One region of the Oceanobacillus sp. MO10714A genome, then DNA from elsewhere that is predicted to be linked to it. Evidence: riboswitches for the same ligand, from Rfam matches in the RefSeq annotation. Region 1 holds a riboswitch; the other holds the start of a gene.
What was found. A riboswitch is a leader RNA that binds a small molecule or an ion and turns the genes downstream of it on or off. The one in region 1 is predicted to bind glycine.
Positions count from the first base shown of each region.

Region 1 (9,870 bases):
ATAATATGCCTTAATACGGCCGATGGACTGCGGACGGTCATGTTCTAATTTATATTCATCATTCTCTTTCACAATTAATGGCTTAGGTAAAAATGGTGCAAGCTCTTCTGATACCCCAATTGGTCCTGAACCTGGTCCACCGCCACCATGAGGGCCTGTAAATGTTTTATGGAGATTCAAATGAACAGCATCAAAGCCCATATCTCCAGGTCTTGTATAACCCATAATTGCGTTTAGGTTTGCACCATCATAGTAAAGCTTCCCACCGACACCATGAACAATCTCGGCCATCTCCATAATTTCTTTTTCAAAGAGACCAAGTGTGTTCGGATTCGTAAGCATTAAAGCAGCTGTATTTTCATCTACAACCCGCTTTAAATCTTCAATATCAACAAGACCGTCTTCATTGGATTTCACTGTTATAGCATCAAAGCCTGCCACTGCAGCAGATGCTGGATTTGTCCCGTGAGCGGAATCCGGAACGATGACCTTTGTCCGGTGATGCTCCCCATTCGCCTCATGGAAAGCACGAATCATCATTAACGCGGCCCATTCGCCCTGTGCTCCAGCTGCCGATTGTAAAGATACTTCATGCATTCCAGTAATTTCTTTAAGTGAGGTTTGCAAATCATACATCATTTCAAGTGCACCTTGTACGGTTTTCGGATCTTGATATGGGTGGATATGGGTAAATCCCGGGAGCCGCGCTACATCTTCATTAATTTTCGGGTTATATTTCATGGTACATGAACCAAGCGGATAAAACCCGGAATCCACTCCATAGTTCCGATTCGATAATCCTGTATAATGCCGCATAATTTCGAGTTCACTTACTTCAGGTAATTCCGGAGCAGTCTTCCGGACATACGGCGTTTCAAATTCCGCATCCAAATCGATATCTGGTACATCAAGATCCGGTAAGCTATAACTTGTTCGCTCCTTTTTACTGCGTTCAAAGATTAATGGAAATTCATTCTTAGCCATTGATATCCCTCACTTCCTTAATCAATTGATCAATCTCTTCTTTGGAACGGATTTCCGTTACGGCAACCAACATACAATTTTCTAATTCTGGGTAATCTCGTCCCAAATCATATCCGCCGACAATCCCTTTGGTAAGTAATGCCTCGTTCACTTCGCTTACCGTTTTGTTCAGCTGGATGACAAACTCGTTAAAGAATGGTTGATCAAATAAGACAGGAATTCCTATCTCAGCGAATTGTTGCTTGGCATAGCGAGCTTTTTTCATATTTAGTTTTGCCATTTTCTTCAAACCATGCTTTCCAATTGAACTCATTGCAACCGAACTAGCTAGCGCATTCAGTGCTTGGTTCGAGCAAATATTTGACGTTGCTTTATCCCTTCGGATATGCTGCTCCCTTGCCTGAAGTGTAAGTACAAATCCACGGACACCATCTTCGTCTGTTGTCTGTCCGACAAGACGTCCTGGAATTTTTCGCATTAACTTTTTCGTCGTTGCAAAATATCCACAATGCGGGCCGCCAAACTGGGCTGGTATGCCAAACACTTGCGTATCCCCGACGACGATATCTGCTCCGAATTCACCAGGTGGTGTCAAGTATCCGAGCGCAAGTGGATTACTAGAAACGACCATCATTGCTTTTTTATTGGAATTGAGCAATTCACGTACCTTTGCTAAAGGCTCTACTTGACCAAAGAAGTTCGGATATTGGATGACGACACCAGCTACATCATCATCGAGTTCTCTTTCAAGTGCTTCTAGATCCGTTAAACCATCTTTATGATCTATCTCAACAACCTCCACATGTTGGCCGGTAGCATATGTCTTCACTACTTCCCGTGATTCAGGATGAATTGCGTTTGAAACGAGTACTTTTTTTCTTTTTGTATGGGCGGCAGTTAAATTAACTGCTTCACCTAACGCTGTCGCACCATCATACATAGAGGAATTGGCAATCGGTTGGCCGGTTAATTCAGCAATCATTGTCTGAAACTCAAAAATCGCTTGCAGTTCCCCTTGGGATATCTCCGGCTGGTATGGTGTATATGCAGTATAAAACTCGGAACGACTGATGACATGGTCTACAACAGAAGGTATATAATGATCATAGACCCCTGCTCCCAAATAAGACGTATAATCCTTTAGATTTACGTTTTTATTGGACATGGCAGTTAATTCTTTCATTAGTTCATATTCATTTTTAGTAGGCTTTACGTTCAGTTCCCCTTTGAAACGAATTTCCTCTGGAATGTCCGAAAACAGTTCATCTGTTGAATCAATACCGATTACATCAAGCATTTCTAATTTATCTGATTCCGTCATTGGTAAATAGCGAAATCCCATCTCCAATCCCTCCTAATTATCTCTTTTATAAAATGGTGTAGGTACTACTTTCGCTTTCAGTTGCCGTTTCCTTACTTGAATCAACAGTTCTGTTCCAATTTCTGTATAATCCGTGTCAAGTAATGCACGGCCAATATTTTTCTTTAAAGTCGGTGATTGTGTTCCTGTCGTGATATGTCCGATTACTTTTTCTCCGTCTTCAGATAGAACTTCATAATCGGTTCTCGGGATCCCTTTGTCTATCATTTCTAGACCGACAATTTTTCTTTTCGGTCCATTTTCAACCTGTTCTTTTAAGACATCCTTCCCAATGAAATTAGCTTCTTTAGCAACTTTAACCGCAAAAGTCAAACCTGCTTCAATAGGCGTAATTGTTTCGGAAAGTTCCTGCCCATATAACGGCAAGTTTGCTTCAAAGCGCAGTGTATCTCGAGCCCCGAGACCAGCTGGTACAATTCCTGCTTCTTTCCCAGTCTCTAAGATAAGATTCCAAAGCTTTCCTGCCTCTTCAGGCGCAACATAAATTTCAAAACCATCTTCACCCGTATAACCTGAACGGGAGACTATCGTCCCTTGTTCAATCCCATGAATTGCAACATGCATTTCAAATCGAAAGGCTTTAATTGCAGCTAGGTTTGTGTCGGTAAGTTCTTGTAAAATAGCTTCTGCTTTCGGTCCCTGAATGGCTAGAAGACTATATCGTTCCGATTCATCAACAATCGCAACTTCATTTGATGCATAATTATTATGTTTCTTTAACCACTTTAAATCTTTTTCAGTATTAGCAGCGTTAACGACGAGCATGTAATGGTCCTCTCCTAGCATGTAGATGAGTAAATCATCAACTACTCCACCGTTCTCGTTACAAAGAAATGTGTATTGTGCTTTCTTCGGTTCCAGCTTACTTATGTCATTCGTCGTCATCGTTTGAAGAAATGCTACCGCCTTACTTCCTTTTACAATAATTTCTCCCATATGGGACACATCAAATAGGCCTGCGCTTGTTCTAGTTGCGTTATGTTCTTCTTTAATCCCCGAAAACTGTACAGGTAAATCCCAACCTCCAAAATCAATCGTTTTCGCCCCATACTTTTCATACTCCGAAAAAATCGGCGTACGTTTTAATGGTTCCATCTCCATCACTCCCTCTGAAGTCAATAAAAGATTTTATATTCTGACATTAACAATATAAAAAGACAGAGATTTCCTTATGTGTAAGAAATCTCTGTCCTTCTACCAGAAAGTTGCGTAAGAACATGCCAGGTTTCCCTTCCGTTCCTACTTGCTTCTTGGGTGGTTTACGATATGTAAACGCTCTCCAGAGTTGTGTCCGATAAGAGTCTTTTTGCCTGAGAGATTCGTCTTAAGCTTGCTCCTTCGGCGTTACATTAAGATCATGTAAGCTCTCCCCTTATCTTCATCCACAGCATATATTTTTTTATAATGGTAAAACTAAGTCTATCATAAGAAATCCTCTACCTTTGCATTGAATATACCATAATATTTAAAAAAGGTATAGTGAAATCCAAATTTTATTTAGATACTCGGGGTGTAACATATGGATTTGGTACATTTGAATCGTAATCAGACTTTTATAAAAGAATTAGAGGAACGGCTTGACAGTGATGGCCCGTTTAGTTCCTTTCAGTTGTTTTCGCTCGCCTATCAGGCAGAACAGGCAAGGATCGTCCCTTCTTTTCACGGGTTAAGAAGTTTGGATTTTTTACCGCATATGTCTTTTCTTGACCATCAGCTGGAAACAGCTCTAGAAGCAATCGAAAAAATGAATGGCAGGGTTATACTTGCTGATGAGGTTGGTTTAGGAAAAACTATTGAAGCAGGGTTGATTTTAAAAGAATATATGTTGCGGGGTCTCGTTAAAAATGCATTAATCCTTGTTCCTGCCTCCCTTGTGAACCAATGGGTGAATGAATTGAATACGAAATTCTATATACCTGCTGTCAGTCACCGGAAACATCATAACTGGGAAGGCAATACTATTCTAGTTTCTTCCCTTGATACTGCTAAACGAACTCCACACCAAGAAGTGATTCTAGCAAATGAGTATGACTTCGTTTTAATTGATGAGGCGCATAAACTTAAAAACCATCAGACGAAAAATTATCAATTTGTACGGCAGATTAAAAAGAAGTATTGCCTGCTGTTGACTGCTACGCCAATTCAAAATGATTTAATGGAGATATTCAACCTTATTTCGATTTTAAAACCGGGTCATCTAGGAGATGTTGCCTCGTTTAAAGAGAAATATTCCGGAAATAAGGGAAAACAAGAAGCTGACGCCTATCTGAAACAACTTATTGAACGGGTCATGATCCGTAATACGAGGGAAAATACAAATTTAAAACCATCGAACCGGGTTATCGAAACCATTCTCGTTGATTTTACAAAGGAAGAAACAGAAGTCTATCAACAGTTAAATAATATGCAACGAGGGCAAGATATATTTACAAAGATTACATTACTGCGAGAGATCTGTTCTTCTAGAGAGGCTTGTTTTCTGTCACTTCAGAAATTACAAGAAACAAACACCCCAGATGAAGAAATCCATTCCATCATTCAAAAAATCAATGAATTGCCAGCCCATTCAAAAGCATTAAAAACAGTTGAATTAATTGAACAAATTGGCAATGAAAAAGTAATTATCTTCACGGAATACCGGGCAACCCAATTGTATTTACAATGGATTCTGCAGCAGCACGGGATTAGTTCTGTACCATTTCGGGGCGGCTTTAACCGTAGTAAGAAAGATTGGATGCTACAGCTTTTTAAAGGAAAAGCACAAGTATTAATTGCTACCGAAGCAGGAGCTGAGGGTATCAACCTGCAGTTTTGCCACCATATGATTAACTATGATTTACCATGGAATCCAATGAAAATTGAACAACGGATTGGTCGAATCCATCGGTTTGGTCAGGAAAATGATGTGAAGGTATACAATCTTGCTGTTAAGCAAACGATTGAGGAACATATTTTAAATGTACTATATGAGAAGATAAGACTATTTGAAAACGTGATCGGCGAGCTTGATGCAATTCTCTCTGATTTGAATATTCAAGATATGGAACAGGAAATAGAGACCATTTACAGAGAGTCCGACTCATTAGGAGAAGCAGAGATTAAACTTGAGAACTTAGCATCCATCGTCCATAAATTGGCTGATGACATGAATGAAAAAAGTGTAGGTGAATAAAATGGCAATCGTAAACATCGAACAATTTATGATCGACTTTTTCAGTGCATATCAATGTAAGCTTTTGAATAAAGAAAATGGTGTCTTACAAGTAGAGTTAACAGAGGAATTGGATAAAGTATTAATGAATCGTCCATTCTATTGGCATTATATGCAAAGCCTTGGGCAAAAAGGAGTACCAATGACGCTCACACTCATTACGAACCCGGAAAAACGAGATCAACAAGGGGAATGGATTGATATAGGCAGTCCCAGGCTGCAACAGATATTCAACCATGTCACACATCACGAAAAGTATACATTGCTCTTCCAAGAAGTGAATACCGATAAAAATACACCTCTTTACCCATGGTTACTCGCGAACTTTAAAGTAAGTTATCGAGGCAGACAAAAGAAGGAAGAGATTATTTCATTAGGAATTCAACTTGTTACCGGAAAAGTTATTGTAAATATGATGGATGAATTAATTAAACTCAATTTGAAACAGCAAATATCTAATTTTTGTTATACGATCTCGCCAATTATTACGCTCGCAAGCGGTTATAAACGGATTGAAAAAATCATCCAACATTATGTTGAAAACCAACCGAAAGAGTGGATCAATGAAGCGATTGAAACACGGAATGAAGAAATCGCCCTCTTAAAACAATTTTATAAAGACGATTTGGAGAATGATATTGTTAAGAAGGAATTGGAAGAAATTCATAATCGGTATACTCCAGAGATAGCAATTGATGTAACAAGCGGAGGATTAATCTACCTGCTCCAACAATTTCCCGAAGTTTAAGCCCGCCTTCCTTTTATAAACAATTTAAATGAGAAAGGAAGGATTCCGAACCAGCGATTCAACACAACGGATTCTTCTTGCTTGTCGGTTTTCCTCCTTTCCTTCCGCTCCTCCCGCGGGCTGTTCATGTATTTAACTATTTCCTCTGTTATAAATTTCAAATAATTATTAGTCGACATTTTGTACCTCCTCCTATTTTTTTAATAGCTTTTACGACTAAATTATATTTATACAAAAAAACAAAAAATAAAGCAGGAATATCTTATTACATGTCGAATCATATAATTTAAAGGAGGTGACGACTAGTTGAACCCGGCATTACCTTTGGTTAAACAGATAATGCAACAAGCAATCAAGCAACATGCTACAGACCTTCATTTCTTGCCCGCACAAAAAGAAACGAACATCCATTTCCGTATCCAAGGCAAACGAAAACTTTTTCGTACGATCCCAACGAATCAATATGAGCTTTTACTCACCTTTTTTAAATTCACGGCAGGTATGGATATAGGAGAATCAAAAAAGCCCCAAGACGGCAGTATTGCCAATATTTTCCCGAACCTCGGTAAACATACATTAAGATTGTCAACCTTACCGCTCCTCGTTTCGGAAAGTTTGGCGATTAGGATTTTACCACAAGAAGATTCCCTTCCACTCGATGAATTATTTCTATTCCCTTACCAATTGAATAAACTTAAAGAATTAGCGAGTGCACGTTCAGGCTTATTTTTAATTACCGGACCAGCTGGTAGCGGAAAGTCGACAACGCTTTATGCCTTAATCCATTTTCTAATGAAAGAACATTCCTTTCAAGCTGTGACCCTTGAGGATCCTGTTGAAAGACAAATGGATGATGTCATTCAAGTGCAAATCAATGAACAAGCAGGGATTACGTATCAAGCAGGATTGAAGGCTGCATTACGGCATGACCCGGATTTATTGATGGTTGGAGAGTTACGAGATGAATCAACTGCACATTTTGCATTACAGTCATCCCTGACAGGTCACCTTGTTCTTAGTACACTCCATGCACGAAATGCTGTTGGAACAATTTACCGACTGCTTGATATGGGCATTAAACAACAAGACCTGCTTCAATCGCTAATAGCTGTTGCATCTATTCAATTAATTCCAATTCAGCATAAAGGCACTGTTCGCCGGGCAGCGATATTAGAATTGCTTGAAGGCGACAAGTTAAATGACGCAATCCAAACACATCTTGATATTGGACAACATGGCACTAATTCTTTTGATCATTTAAGGAGGAAAGCATATGCTTATGGCTTCTCCCCTGAAGCTTTTCGTCAAGAAACAACGAAAATTACCTGAAACAATTCAAATCAGATTTTTGAAACGTGTAGAACGTTTTTTAACAAATGGTTATTCCTTACAAGATGCACTCGAAGCGACAGCTTGGGATAAGGACCTGGCACCTATTTCACAATACTTTTTAGTAAAATTAAAAGAAGGTGCACGGCTTGATAATATTTTCGAGAGCGCTGGCTTCCACCCTGCTATCAGCTCCTTTCTTTATTTTGTCCATGCGAATTCTGATTTGAACGAGGCAATAAGAAAATGCTTGGAATTGGTCGAGCATCAATTTCAAAACGTCCGCAAATTTAAGCAGATTATTCGTTACCCTCTATTTTTACTGCTTATATTCTCCGTTGTTTTGTTTTTTATTAATCACCGTGTACTACCCGCATTTCAAACCTTATTTACTTCATCTCCCGAAACGCAAACAACAATCAACATTCTAAAATGGCTGATGGACTTTATTCAGTTTTCCGCTATTTCCATCGTAGTGGTCGGTATCTTGTTTGTAATTATCTGGCGGCACGTGCGGCCAAGAATGGCAATGGAAGAACAATTGAAAGTAGTTCAGCGCATTCCAGGCTATCGCTACTACTTACGTCTGCAAACAAGCCTCCAGCTCGCCACACATTTCAGCTCTTTGCTTAAAGCAGGACTCACTTTAAAGGAAATACTTGCCGAACTTGCAAACCAAAACAGACTTCCTATCCTTTCTTACTATGCAATATTACTAACGAATAACCTAGAACGCGGATACCATATCAGCAGCTTGCTTGAAGAATTGCCCTTAATTGAAAAACAATTAGCTGTTATTTTCCAGAAGAATACAACCGTTCCCGTATTAGAGAAGGATCTGACGTTATACAGTGATATGCTGCTTGATGAGATAGAGCGGGTAACGATTCAGGTTATTACGTATATTCAACCCGTATTTTATACAGTGCTCGGGGTATTTATAATTTTTATCTATTTAAGTATTATGTGGCCCATGTTTCAACTGATTAATTCATTTTAAAAGGAGCGATTTATTTTGTTCAACAACGAACGCGCGTTTACCCTAATTGAAATGCTGATTGTTATGCTTGTTATCTCCGTCTTATTATTACTGATTATCCCTAACTTGGCAAATCAGTCGGAAAATGTGAATGATAAAGGTTGCGAAGCACTAAAGGAGATTGTACAAACCCAAGCAGAAGCATATTATTTGGATAACAAAGAGAAGGTGAATAATATACAAACTCTCGTTTCAGCAGGCTATTTAAAAGACAATCAAACAAGTTGCGGGGACACTCCAATCACTATCCGTAATGGAAAAGTAAACGATGACTCGTAACGATGAAGAAAAACGGTTTCACGCTTATCGAAATGCTCGTTACGCTAAGCATACTTTCAATTCTTTTCCTACTCACCGTCCCTGTCCAGTCTGAATTGCTCGGAAAACAGCAGGAGGAACAATTTATTGAGACATTAAAGCAAGATGTGCTTTTCATACAAAATCAATCGAGCAAGCATACGAGAGATGAGATGTACATCCGATTCTATGATAATCATTACAGTATCTTATCTGGAGTAAATAAACCTTTTGCAGAACGGGACTACCCAGCGGACTGGACGTTGGTCGCCAGTAATCAAACACGGTTACTCCGATTTGTGCAATCGGGAACCGTACTCCAGCCCCGTACGCTCGTTATGTATACACCTAGTGAAAAGTTATTTATCGTATTCCCACTCGGTAAAGGGAGGTTTTATATTGAAAAAGAAAAACGGGTACTCGATGATTGAAGTTCTGATCGCGTCAAGTATATTTTTTCAAGCCCTCATTCTATTTATACCGATTTATGCGGATATTCAACTGGCCTACAATACTCTCAGTGACAAAAGATGGGCGGCTAACCAATTACAAACTGAATTGCAGGAATTTATTTGGGGGAATCCTCCCCCGCTCCCCGCTGTTCTTGAAACAACAAGAAATGATACATTATTTCATTTTGAATTTAATAAGGAGGATATCTATACGAAAGGATGTGTATCTTGGCAGAATGCAAAGGAGTCTGAAGAAACCATCTGTCTATTCGCATTACGTAAAGAATGAGCAAGGGTTTAATTTTATTTCCTTAATGACGATGGTAACGATTATCTTTCTCACATTACCGTTTTTAGCCTATGCTTTGCAAACAGTCAAGACAACTAATAATTATGAAGAGTTGGCGGTATACGAACTTTTCCGTTTTA
Region 1 covers NZ_JAXHDC010000001.1:194,704-204,573, reverse strand. Annotated here, with positions in the region: gene gcvPB (aminomethyl-transferring glycine dehydrogenase subunit GcvPB) at 1-984, opposite strand, end outside; gene gcvPA (aminomethyl-transferring glycine dehydrogenase subunit GcvPA) at 977-2,326, opposite strand; gene gcvT (glycine cleavage system aminomethyltransferase GcvT) at 2,339-3,460, opposite strand; glycine riboswitch at 3,654-3,747, opposite strand; gene SPD53_RS01075 (DEAD/DEAH box helicase) at 3,885-5,537, shown strand; gene SPD53_RS01070 (YqhG family protein) at 5,539-6,324, shown strand; gene SPD53_RS01065 (YqzE family protein) at 6,321-6,503, opposite strand; gene comGA (competence type IV pilus ATPase ComGA) at 6,649-7,653, shown strand; gene SPD53_RS01055 (type II secretion system F family protein) at 7,598-8,653, shown strand; gene comGC (competence type IV pilus major pilin ComGC) at 8,669-8,971, shown strand; gene comGD (competence type IV pilus minor pilin ComGD) at 8,974-9,420, shown strand; gene SPD53_RS01040 (type II secretion system protein) at 9,389-9,730, shown strand; gene SPD53_RS01035 (ComGF family competence protein) at 9,762-9,870, shown strand, end outside.

Region 2 (9,870 bases), on a different contig from region 1:
GCAGCTTTCCTTGGAGGACTTGCGGGGGTATTAAATATTCAAGGGACGCCTTATAGTGCGGGTTTCGGTTTATCTGGTCTAGTCGGGCCTTTAAATTATATTAATCTTGCTGAGGGCGGCTGGACGTTAAATAATATTACGATTATGCTTGGCACGTTCCTCATCTTGCCAATTATATTAAACTTAGGATTAATCTATGTGTTCTCCCGGAAATTAAAAATGATTAAAGCAGATGACTATAAATTGAACTTTGAATAGGGCTGGGGATAAATGTCCCCGCCCTATTTTCTTTCCAACTTATATCCCGACTCAACGTATCGCCTTTTCTTTTTCCTTTGTACTTGATGTGTATGGTTCATTTTTTAAAAACCGGATAATAGATGCTGTCGCTTCCTCAACCTTTTCAGCTAAATAGTTCGTGCGTTCATATAAGACACTGCGAAAATGATCCAGTTGCCGCACTACCTTTGCTGTCATTGCTTCCTGCTCCTCGACTCGCTTCTCCAGACCTTTCATCCTGTTCTTGTCAATGGCTAATTGGTTCGTAATCTCCTCCTGACGCTCCATATATGCTGTAACTTGTTTTGCAAGCCGTTCATTCTCCTCTGAAATAGCTGCTAATTTCGCTAACAGTCTTCTATATTCCGTCTCGAATTCATGCCATTTCTGCATATTCAGCACATGTTGCCTGTCAGTTGATGATTTTATTTCCGCTACATGCTTCTCGACCGATTCATTGAATTGCGTTTGTTCTTTAAGCCTTTCAGTAGTACGGTTATGAAAATATATTACCTGATTATTATCATCAACCGCTTCATCCGTCTGATAAATATCTTCGTAATCGCCATTAATATATAATCCCATGGTTTCACCCCTTACTTGGTTACTCCCCTTATTTTATGCAAGAAATCGACCGTTAGGGAATTCTTCATTACAGCCGATAGTCCTCATTTATTGGAATCATGGATCTCATCTTACGCTTGCCAATCCGCCGGCCAACTTTCTCTAGAATCAGTTCAAGAGATTCCTCCTGTTTCAAATCATAATCTGCAATATTAATTCGTAAAACAGGACAGGCATTAAAGCTGTCAATCCACTTACTATACCGGTCATGCATTTCTTCCCAGTAACTAACCGGTGTCTTCCGCTCCATCTCTCGCCCCCGCTGGCGAATACGACCAATTATTTCATCTAAAGATCCTTCCAAATAAATCAATAAATCTGGGTGCGGGAAATATGGCGTCATGACCATCGCATCGAATAGGTTTTTATATGTTTCATAATCCGTAGGTGACATTGTTCCTTTTTCGTAATGCATTCTCGCAAAAATTCCAGTATCTTCATAAATCGAGCGATCTTGAACAAAACCGCCACCGTATTCAAATATTTTCTTTTGTTCCTTAAAACGCTCCGCCAGGAAATAAATTTGTAAATGGAAACTCCAACGCTCAAAATCCTTATAAAAGCTTTCCAGATATGGATTATGATCCACTTTTTCAAAAGATGTTTTAAAATCGAGTGCCTCCGCCAAAGCTGTAGTCATCGTCGATTTCCCAACACCTACTGTACCGGCAATCGTAATTACTGCATCATTCGGTATACCGTATTTCTCTCTCCAATTCATTTGCTTGCTCCTTTAATTGTCAGCTGTTCGTTAACTATGTTTAAAATTTTTTCCAGATGATCCTGATTTTGCATGAAATCCATCTCATCCCCGTTAATCCGAATTAGCGGGATATCGGGATTTTCTTTTTCAAAGTCGTTCATGAATTGTTTATAATCCAGCGACAGTTGCTGTAAGTACTCCGATTCAATATTTTTCTCGATTTTTCTTCCCCGCTTCCTAATTCGTTCCATAATCGTATCGAGACTACCGGTTATATAAATGACAAGATTAGGTTGCGGCATGTCCTTCGTTAAAATCTCATAAATCTGCCTGTATTTATCAAACTGACCTTCATCTAAAGTCCGTTTTGCGAATATCATATTTTTCGCCATATGATAGTCCGCCACGACCGGATGACCATGCTTCAAATAGTCCTTATCTATATCTTCTAACTGTTTATATCGATTACACAGGAAAAACATTTCTGTTTGAAAACTCCACTCATTTATATCTTCATAAAATTTGTCAAGAAAAGGATTCTCACTTACAATCTCTTTCAACAAATGAAATTCAAAATGACTGGCGATCTTTTTTGCAAGTGAAGTCTTACCAATACCAATTGGACCTTCAACTGCAAGAAAAGGTACCTTCGTCATTATTATTCCTCCTTCAAATTAGATCCTTCATATTTTATCATACTTCATATGTTCCAACCATCACCATTAAAGTGAAACTTCATTTAATAAGAGGAACTTTTTATTCCCCACTAAATGGTATAGTTGAACGAATCGAGCTACTACCGGATGTTAGATCTTTCCACTTCGTATTAATGTGTTTCTAAAACCCTGAAGCATGATACATCAATACATCCAGCCTGTTACACTCGATAGTCGCGGCTACTTTCATAGCTATATAGTACATTCGCCTTTCCCAATTAAAAATTACTGCATTTACTATTATAAGCTCAACTTTCGTAACCTGAAACACAGGATACATCTTAAAAAAATTGAAAGAACTTCCATTCAGCGTAAGTGAAACTTTCATTTAGGCCCACAGTTTATTTAAGGAGAATGCCTTTTGTTGCAATACCATGCCTAACTATACACATCATCGACTATAAATCCCTGGTAAGATTGATTTTTTCAGGAGCGAGAGTTTAGTTATAAGGAAGATTTGAGGTGAAAGAATGCAACGACTGGAAAAATTTGTGGATCCTCTACCGCTTTTAAACACACTTCAACCAAGTAAAAAAACAAGGAATGGTGCACATTACGATATAACGATGGAAGAATTCCGGGCCAAATTACACCGTGACTTGCCGCGAACCACATTATGGGGATATAATAGGCAATTTCCTGGACCGCTGATTGAAGCATTCCGTGATGAACCGGTATCTGTAACATGGCATAATGAGCTGCCGAACAGACATATCCTGCCCGTTGATACTTCCATCCATGATTTGGATAAACTCCCTACCGTCCGTACAGTTGTCCATTTACACGGGATGGAAACAAAGCCAGAAAGCGATGGGCATCCTGATGCTTGGTATACAAGAAATTTCCAAGTTACAGGGCCAACATTTACACAACGGACGTTTCATTATCCAAACCATCAGCGCAGCAGCTTACTTTGGTATCACGATCATGCAATGGGACTGACAAGGCTCAATGTATATGCCGGGCTTGCCGGAATGTACATTTTACGGGATAAACATGAAGCATCCCTAAACCTCCCAAGTGGTGACTACGAAATTCCATTAATGATTGTCGATCGGAGCTTCCATCCAGACGGCTCCTTATCCTACCCAGCGCAACCAAATGACGCTGATCCCAATTTACCGAACCCTTCCATTGTGCCAGCATTTTTAGGAGATACAATTGTTGTAAACGGAAAAATTTGGCCATATTTGGAAGTAGAACCTCGGAAATACCGTTTCCGTATTTTAAATGGCTCCAACACGAGAGGTTACCGGCTGTCGCTTGATAATGGAGAGGTTTTACATCAAATCGGCTCAGATGGCGGGCTGCTTAGAAAACGCGTCGAAATGGAAGAAATCGGGCTGCAGCCTGCCGAGCGTATCGATGTCATCATCGATTTTTCGGAATTAGAAGGCCAAACGATTATACTAAAAAATAATCTTGGACCAGGTGCTGATCCAGCTGACGGAATGGGAGAAATTATGCAATTCCGGGTTACAGAAAAGCTAAAAAGTAAAGATACGAGTAATTTACCTGTTAACCTTTCCTATGTCCCTTCCTTAAAACAAGATGAAATTAAGACGGTCCGTTATTTAAAACTAGTTGGTTCCACTGATGAATATGATCGTCCTTTACTGCTTTTAAATAATCTGAAATGGCATGATCCAGTTACGGAAAATCCACAGTTAGATTCGACAGAGATTTGGGCATTCATAAACACAACCAACTTCTCCCATCCAATCCATATTCATCTTATTCAATTTCAAGTGCTGGATCATCAGACCTTTGATCTTGAACGATTCAATGAAGATGGGACCCTTTTGTTTACAGGAGCACCACAAGCTCCTCTTGCGAATAATCGCAGTTGGAAAGATACAATTGAAGTACCCGCTGGAACGATGACCCGCGTGATTGCAAATTTCGGTCCCTATACCGGTGAATACGTCTGGCATTGCCACATCCTCGAACATGAAGATTATGACATGATGCGCCCGTATCGCGTAATTACAGATGAAAGAAAGGACAAAAAATAATGAAACCGGCTGGAAAAACTAACACATTCCAGCTGGTTTTCATGCTTTCCATATTGATTTTGATTGATAAGAGTCAGAACGGACATAAGCGCTAGAATCTCTCACAACATCTTGTTTAAAATTTTCCTTTACAACGAAAAAATGGGACAGAGCCTCTGTCCCATTTGGATTAGATTGTGCGAATTCGGATTACATCCTCGATTGTATTAATTTCGGCTTCCATTCCTGGAATGACGTCCCCGTTCACTTTCTCGTCAATATCAATCATCGTATATGCCAAGTCACCACGGCTTTTGTTAATCATTGCCGCAATATTTAGACCCCTTTTAGAAATAATCGCACTAATTTGGCCGAGCATATTCGGTACATTATGATGGAAAACCGTAACCCGGCGCTTTCCTGTATAAGGAAGAAACGCATTCGGGAAGTTCACCGCGTTTTTAATATTACCTGTCTCTAGGAAATCTCTCACCTGGCGAGTTGCCATTCGTGCACAATTTTCCTCTGATTCAATCGTTGACGCACCAAGATGGGGTAATGTTATCGCATTTTCCATATGAAGTAAGCGATCATTAGGGAAATCAGTAATGTATTTACCGACACGGCCCTTCTCCAGAGCCACTTCAAGCGCATCTTCATCGACAAGCCCGCCACGCGAGAAGTTCAGAATATGGACGCCTGGCTTCATCTGTTCAAAAGCTTCCCTATTTAGCATACCTGCTGTCTCATTTGTAAGGGGAACATGAATTGTGATAAAATCCGCCTGTTCAAATACATCTCCAAGAGACATCGCACGCTTAATATTCCGGGATAGTTCCCAAGCCGTATCAACAGAAATATACGGGTCAAACCCAATAACATCCATATCAAGATTCAGTGCATCATTAGCAACCATCGCTCCAATTGCACCAAGTCCAATGACGCCTAGCTTCTTCCCTTTCGCCTCACGTCCGACAAATTGCTTTTTCCCTTGTTCAACGAGCTGCGGTACTTCTTCCCCTTTGCCTTTTAAATCTTTCACCCAATCGACTCCGTTAAACAGGTTACGAGAGGATGCCATAATAGAAGTAAGCACGAGTTCTTTTACGGCATTCGCATTTGCCCCAGGAGTATTGAATACAACAATACCTTGATTGGAACAAGTATCAACGGGAATATTATTCACACCCGCGCCAGCACGTGCGATAGCTTTTAAATTTCCACCGAATGCCATGTTGTGCATCGGATAACTCCGGACAACAATTGCATCCGGATCATTTGCTTCATTATCAATCGTGTAATCTTCTTCATTAAATATTGCGAGGCCTACCTCAGCAATATGATTCAACGTTTTAATTCTTTTTGTTTTGTCTAAAGTTATTGTTGTCATCTCTCTACTCTTTCTCCTTTTTACTCTTACTTTTCTTTCTAATCTCCACAACGCAGCCTAGAAACATAAAAAGAGACTGGAAAAAACCCCAATCTCAGAAAGATCTAGAAAACAACAAATAAACCTTTGTTGTTCTTCTGTCCTTTTGCCTGAGATTTTGAACCCTTCGGCGATGCATATGCATTCTCTCCAGAAGCCGCTCCCGTTATAGTGTCACCCATAACATTCGTCGCTTTTGAATATTCTATTCATTCAAGTCGCCTCCTTAAACATAAAAAGGCAAGGAGTTAAAAATCCCTTACCTCTGCCCAGGCGATCGACATGATTTCATTATGTGCTCCCCCGCGGTGGTCTCCGCGTTTCGCCAGTTACACATAACGTTTCAATTGTTGATGTTATCTTATCAGAATTAAATTATTTTTTCAATGGATAAACAGGGATTTTTTAAAGTTTTTCAATAATGGTCTTTCCCATTATAGACCGTCTCTTATATAATGTATTCACATTATTGTAGTTGTTTCGAAAGGGTGGACTTTTTGAATATTATTATCGAACCAGATTCGTTTAAAGGAAGCTTATCAGCAATGGAAGCAGCTAAAGCGATAGTCTAATGGGACTCCTTTTATGGATGGAAGAAGAAATTATGCGTTGTAAGGAGAATGTGATAAAAAAGAGAAAGAAACGCGCTTCATTATTACGTTTCTTTCTCTTTTTTACGTCCCGCAAAATGTTTGATAAGAAGTTCCGGTGTCATAATTTCTTTTCGCAAATTCCTTCTGTTCATCTGTATGGGCAAAGGGATTTTTCAAGAGATGAATTAATTCTTCTGCTGGCGTATAATCTTCCTTTTGAACAGCCGCTTCGATGGCGTCCTCTACCCACTTATTTCTCGGAATCAATGCTGGATTATGCTCATACATAAGCTTGTTGCTTGCTTCCTGCGTCTCGCTTTGTATTTTGATCCTTTCCTGCCATTTGATTTTCCACTTTTTAAATTCATCCATACGTCCAAGCGGAAAATCTTCTTCTTTGCCATAAGTTAACGCTAAGAACGTATTCGTATAATCGGCATGATAATGTTGCATCAACGTGAGCAATTCTTCAATGAGGGCTTCATCCCCTTCTCTTTCACCAAATATCCCGAGTTTCTGTCGCATCCCTTCCAGCCAATATTTCTTATATAAAGGACCAAATTCTGAAATAGCTTCTTGCGCATATTTCAAGGGTTCTTCCTTGCTCCTTCCGAGTAAAGGAAGCAGTGTCTCTGCAAAGCGCGCCAGATTCCATGCGGCAATGCTCGGCTGATTCCGGTAGGCATAACGCCCATTCACATCAATCGAACTGAATACAATATCCTGATGATACGCATCCATGAAAGCACATGGACCATAATCAATTGTTTCACCGCTGATCGTCATATTATCGGTATTCATCACGCCATGAATAAACCCGACGAGCTGCCATTTCGCGACTAATTGCGCCTGCCGATCCAACACGTTTCTCAAAAAAGCGAGGTACGGATTTTCCGCATGTTTTACTTCTGGATCATGCCGCTCAATTGTATAATCAGTAAGTTGCACAAGTTCATCTATTTCACAGAAGTGGGCTGCAAATTGAAATGTACCTACCCGAATATGACTGGAAGCCACCCTCGTCAAAATCGCACCCGGGAGTATCGTCTCCCGGCGAATCCCTTCCCCTGTCGTCACTACAGCAAGGCCCCTTGTAGTAGGGATATTTAAGCCATGCATCGCTTCACTAACCATGTACTCCCTAATCATTGGCCCAAGTGCAGCCCGGCCATCACCACCACGGGAATAGGCTGTCCTCCCTGCACCCTTCAGCTGGATATCGAAGCGTTTGGAGTCAGGTGTCACTTGTTCCCCAAGCAGTACCGCACGTCCATCACCGAGCATCGTGAAATGACCGAATTGGTGACCGGCATAACTTTGAGCTAGCGGTATCGCATTTGGCGGGAGAGCATTTCCCCCATAAATAGCGATTGCTTCATCACTTTGCATTTCTTCATTATTGAGACCAAGTGCTTTTCCAAGTTCCTCATTATAAAAAACAAGTTGAGGATTCGCCACCGGGTTCGGCCTCAATTTTTGATAAAAAGTTTCAGGGAGTTCCGCGTACGTGTTCTCCAAGTTGAAATTAAATAAATTCGTCATAAGCTCTCCTTTTATAGCTTGTCATTACCCTTTAGTATACTTGGTAAGGACTAGATTATTCCAATGTGAAAACTTGACTCAATAATTAAATCCCCTTCTCTTGAAAAATCGCTCCTACTCCTGTATAGTAAAAAGTAATTGCATAAGTTGAATGTTTTCTAGGGTTCCGCAACTTTGTTGGTCTGAGACCGAGAGAAAACTCGCAGCTTTGCTGTGCCACGGAAGGATAAAAGCCTGGGAGATACTGTATTTTCACAGTTTCTCCCAGGCTTTTTTGTTTTTCGGAAATTCTTATTTTGGAGGTGCAATACAATTGAATAAAGAATGGATGAAAGTGATTATTGCTGCTTTCTTTGAAGTTTTTTGGGTGATTGGTTTAAAACACGCACAAGATTTTTGGACTTGGGCTGGAACGGTTGTCGCCATCTATATCAGCTTCTATTTAATGATTATGGCTGGAAGGAAACTCCCGGTTGGTACGGTCTATGCGGTTTTTGTCGGTTTAGGAACAGCGGGAACCGTTTTTTCTGAGATAGTATTCTTTGGAGAACCATTCGGGTTAGAGAAAGTAATATTAATTCTTATTTTATTAGCAGGTGTCGTTGGTTTGAAATTAGTGACACCGGATAACGTTAGGGAAGGCGGTGAATCCTAATGGCATGGACTTCGTTAATTTTGGCAGGTATATTTGAAATGTTCGGTGTTGCTATGATCAATAAATTGCATATCGACCGAAACTTTAAAGCATTAGCTTTGTTGATTCTTGGATTTGGGGCTAGTTTTATTTTTCTTGCATATGCCATGGAGACGCTTCCGATGAGTACAGCTTATGCAGTTTGGACAGGGATCGGCGCTTCCGGCGGAGCAATTTTAGGTATGTTAATATACGGAGAATCCAAGGACTGGAGAAGGATTGTTTTTATTAGTATGGTACTAGGTGCTGCAGTTGGTTTGAAGCTGATTTCATAAAACTTCATAAATCATAACTCAACATTTGCCGTCTGAAACAGTTATGTATTCCTTGGCTATCTAAAGGTCCGCAGTCCCGACACCTCTCACTTTCCGTTAAGTGGCTGTGAGCCTCGACGCATAGAATGTGCTCATGCAGACGTTGCCACATACAAGAGCGTTCTTAGACCGCCTCGGGCTAAGCGCTAAGGGGGCTCACCTTACTCTAATGGGAAAACTACTGGGGGTTATTTTCCCATTCGCATGCTCACCTTACTTTAATGGGAAAACTACTGGGGGTTATTTTCCCATTCGCATGTTCAGCTTACTTTAATGGGAAAACAACCTGGGGTTATTCTCCCATCAGCATATTCAGCTTACTTTAACGGGAAAACTACTGGGGGTTATTTTCCCATTCGCATGCTCAGCTTACTCTAATGGGAAAACTACTGGGGGTTATTCTCCCATCAGCATGTTCAGCTTACTTTAATGGGAAAACTACTGGGGGTTATTTTCCCATTCGCATGCTCAGCTTACTCTAATGGGAAAACTACTGGGGGTTATTTTCCCATTCGCATGCTCAGCTTACTCTAATGGGCAAACAACTGGGTTTTATTTTCCCATCAGCATATTCAGCTTACTTAAATGGGAAAACTACTGGGGGTTATTTTCCCATTCGCATGCTCAGCTTACTCTAATGGGAAAACAATAGGGAACTATTTTCCTATTAGGACGCTTACCTCGCTCTAATAAGAAAACAAACGATCCCTATTTTCCCATATGCATCATTAGCTTACTTAACTGGGAAAGTATCCGTCCACCGGGCAACTGAACGGTAATCAGGACACCAAAATAATGACAGCAAGATACTTACGTTGAATGAAAGCATTCATTCATTTTGAGAAGACTTTTTTAATTAATAACGGTTAGGGGCGCTTAATTAGGATGATTTGCTTTAATATTTTCAGGGTGCAAAAGTTGAGTCATAAAAAAAGCTGAAATGGCTAGGACATAACTATTCTAAAATGAGTTAAATCCACAC
Region 2 covers NZ_JAXHDC010000004.1:63,454-73,323, forward strand. Annotated here, with positions in the region: gene SPD53_RS05070 (PTS transporter subunit IIC) at 1-258, shown strand, start outside; gene SPD53_RS05075 (hypothetical protein) at 310-864, opposite strand; gene SPD53_RS05080 (deoxynucleoside kinase) at 932-1,624, opposite strand; gene SPD53_RS05085 (deoxynucleoside kinase) at 1,621-2,262, opposite strand; gene SPD53_RS05090 (multicopper oxidase family protein) at 2,793-4,337, shown strand; gene SPD53_RS05095 (phosphoglycerate dehydrogenase) at 4,507-5,706, opposite strand; glycine riboswitch at 5,834-5,909, opposite strand; ZMP/ZTP riboswitch at 6,006-6,088, opposite strand; gene SPD53_RS05100 (protein adenylyltransferase SelO) at 6,420-7,880, opposite strand; guanidine-I (ykkC/yxkD leader) riboswitch at 8,028-8,123, shown strand; gene SPD53_RS05105 (DMT family transporter) at 8,194-8,535, shown strand; gene SPD53_RS05110 (DMT family transporter) at 8,535-8,849, shown strand.
Region 2: linked by a shared signal. The riboswitch ahead of SPD53_RS05095 (phosphoglycerate dehydrogenase) and the one ahead of gcvT (glycine cleavage system aminomethyltransferase GcvT) in region 1 are both predicted to bind glycine.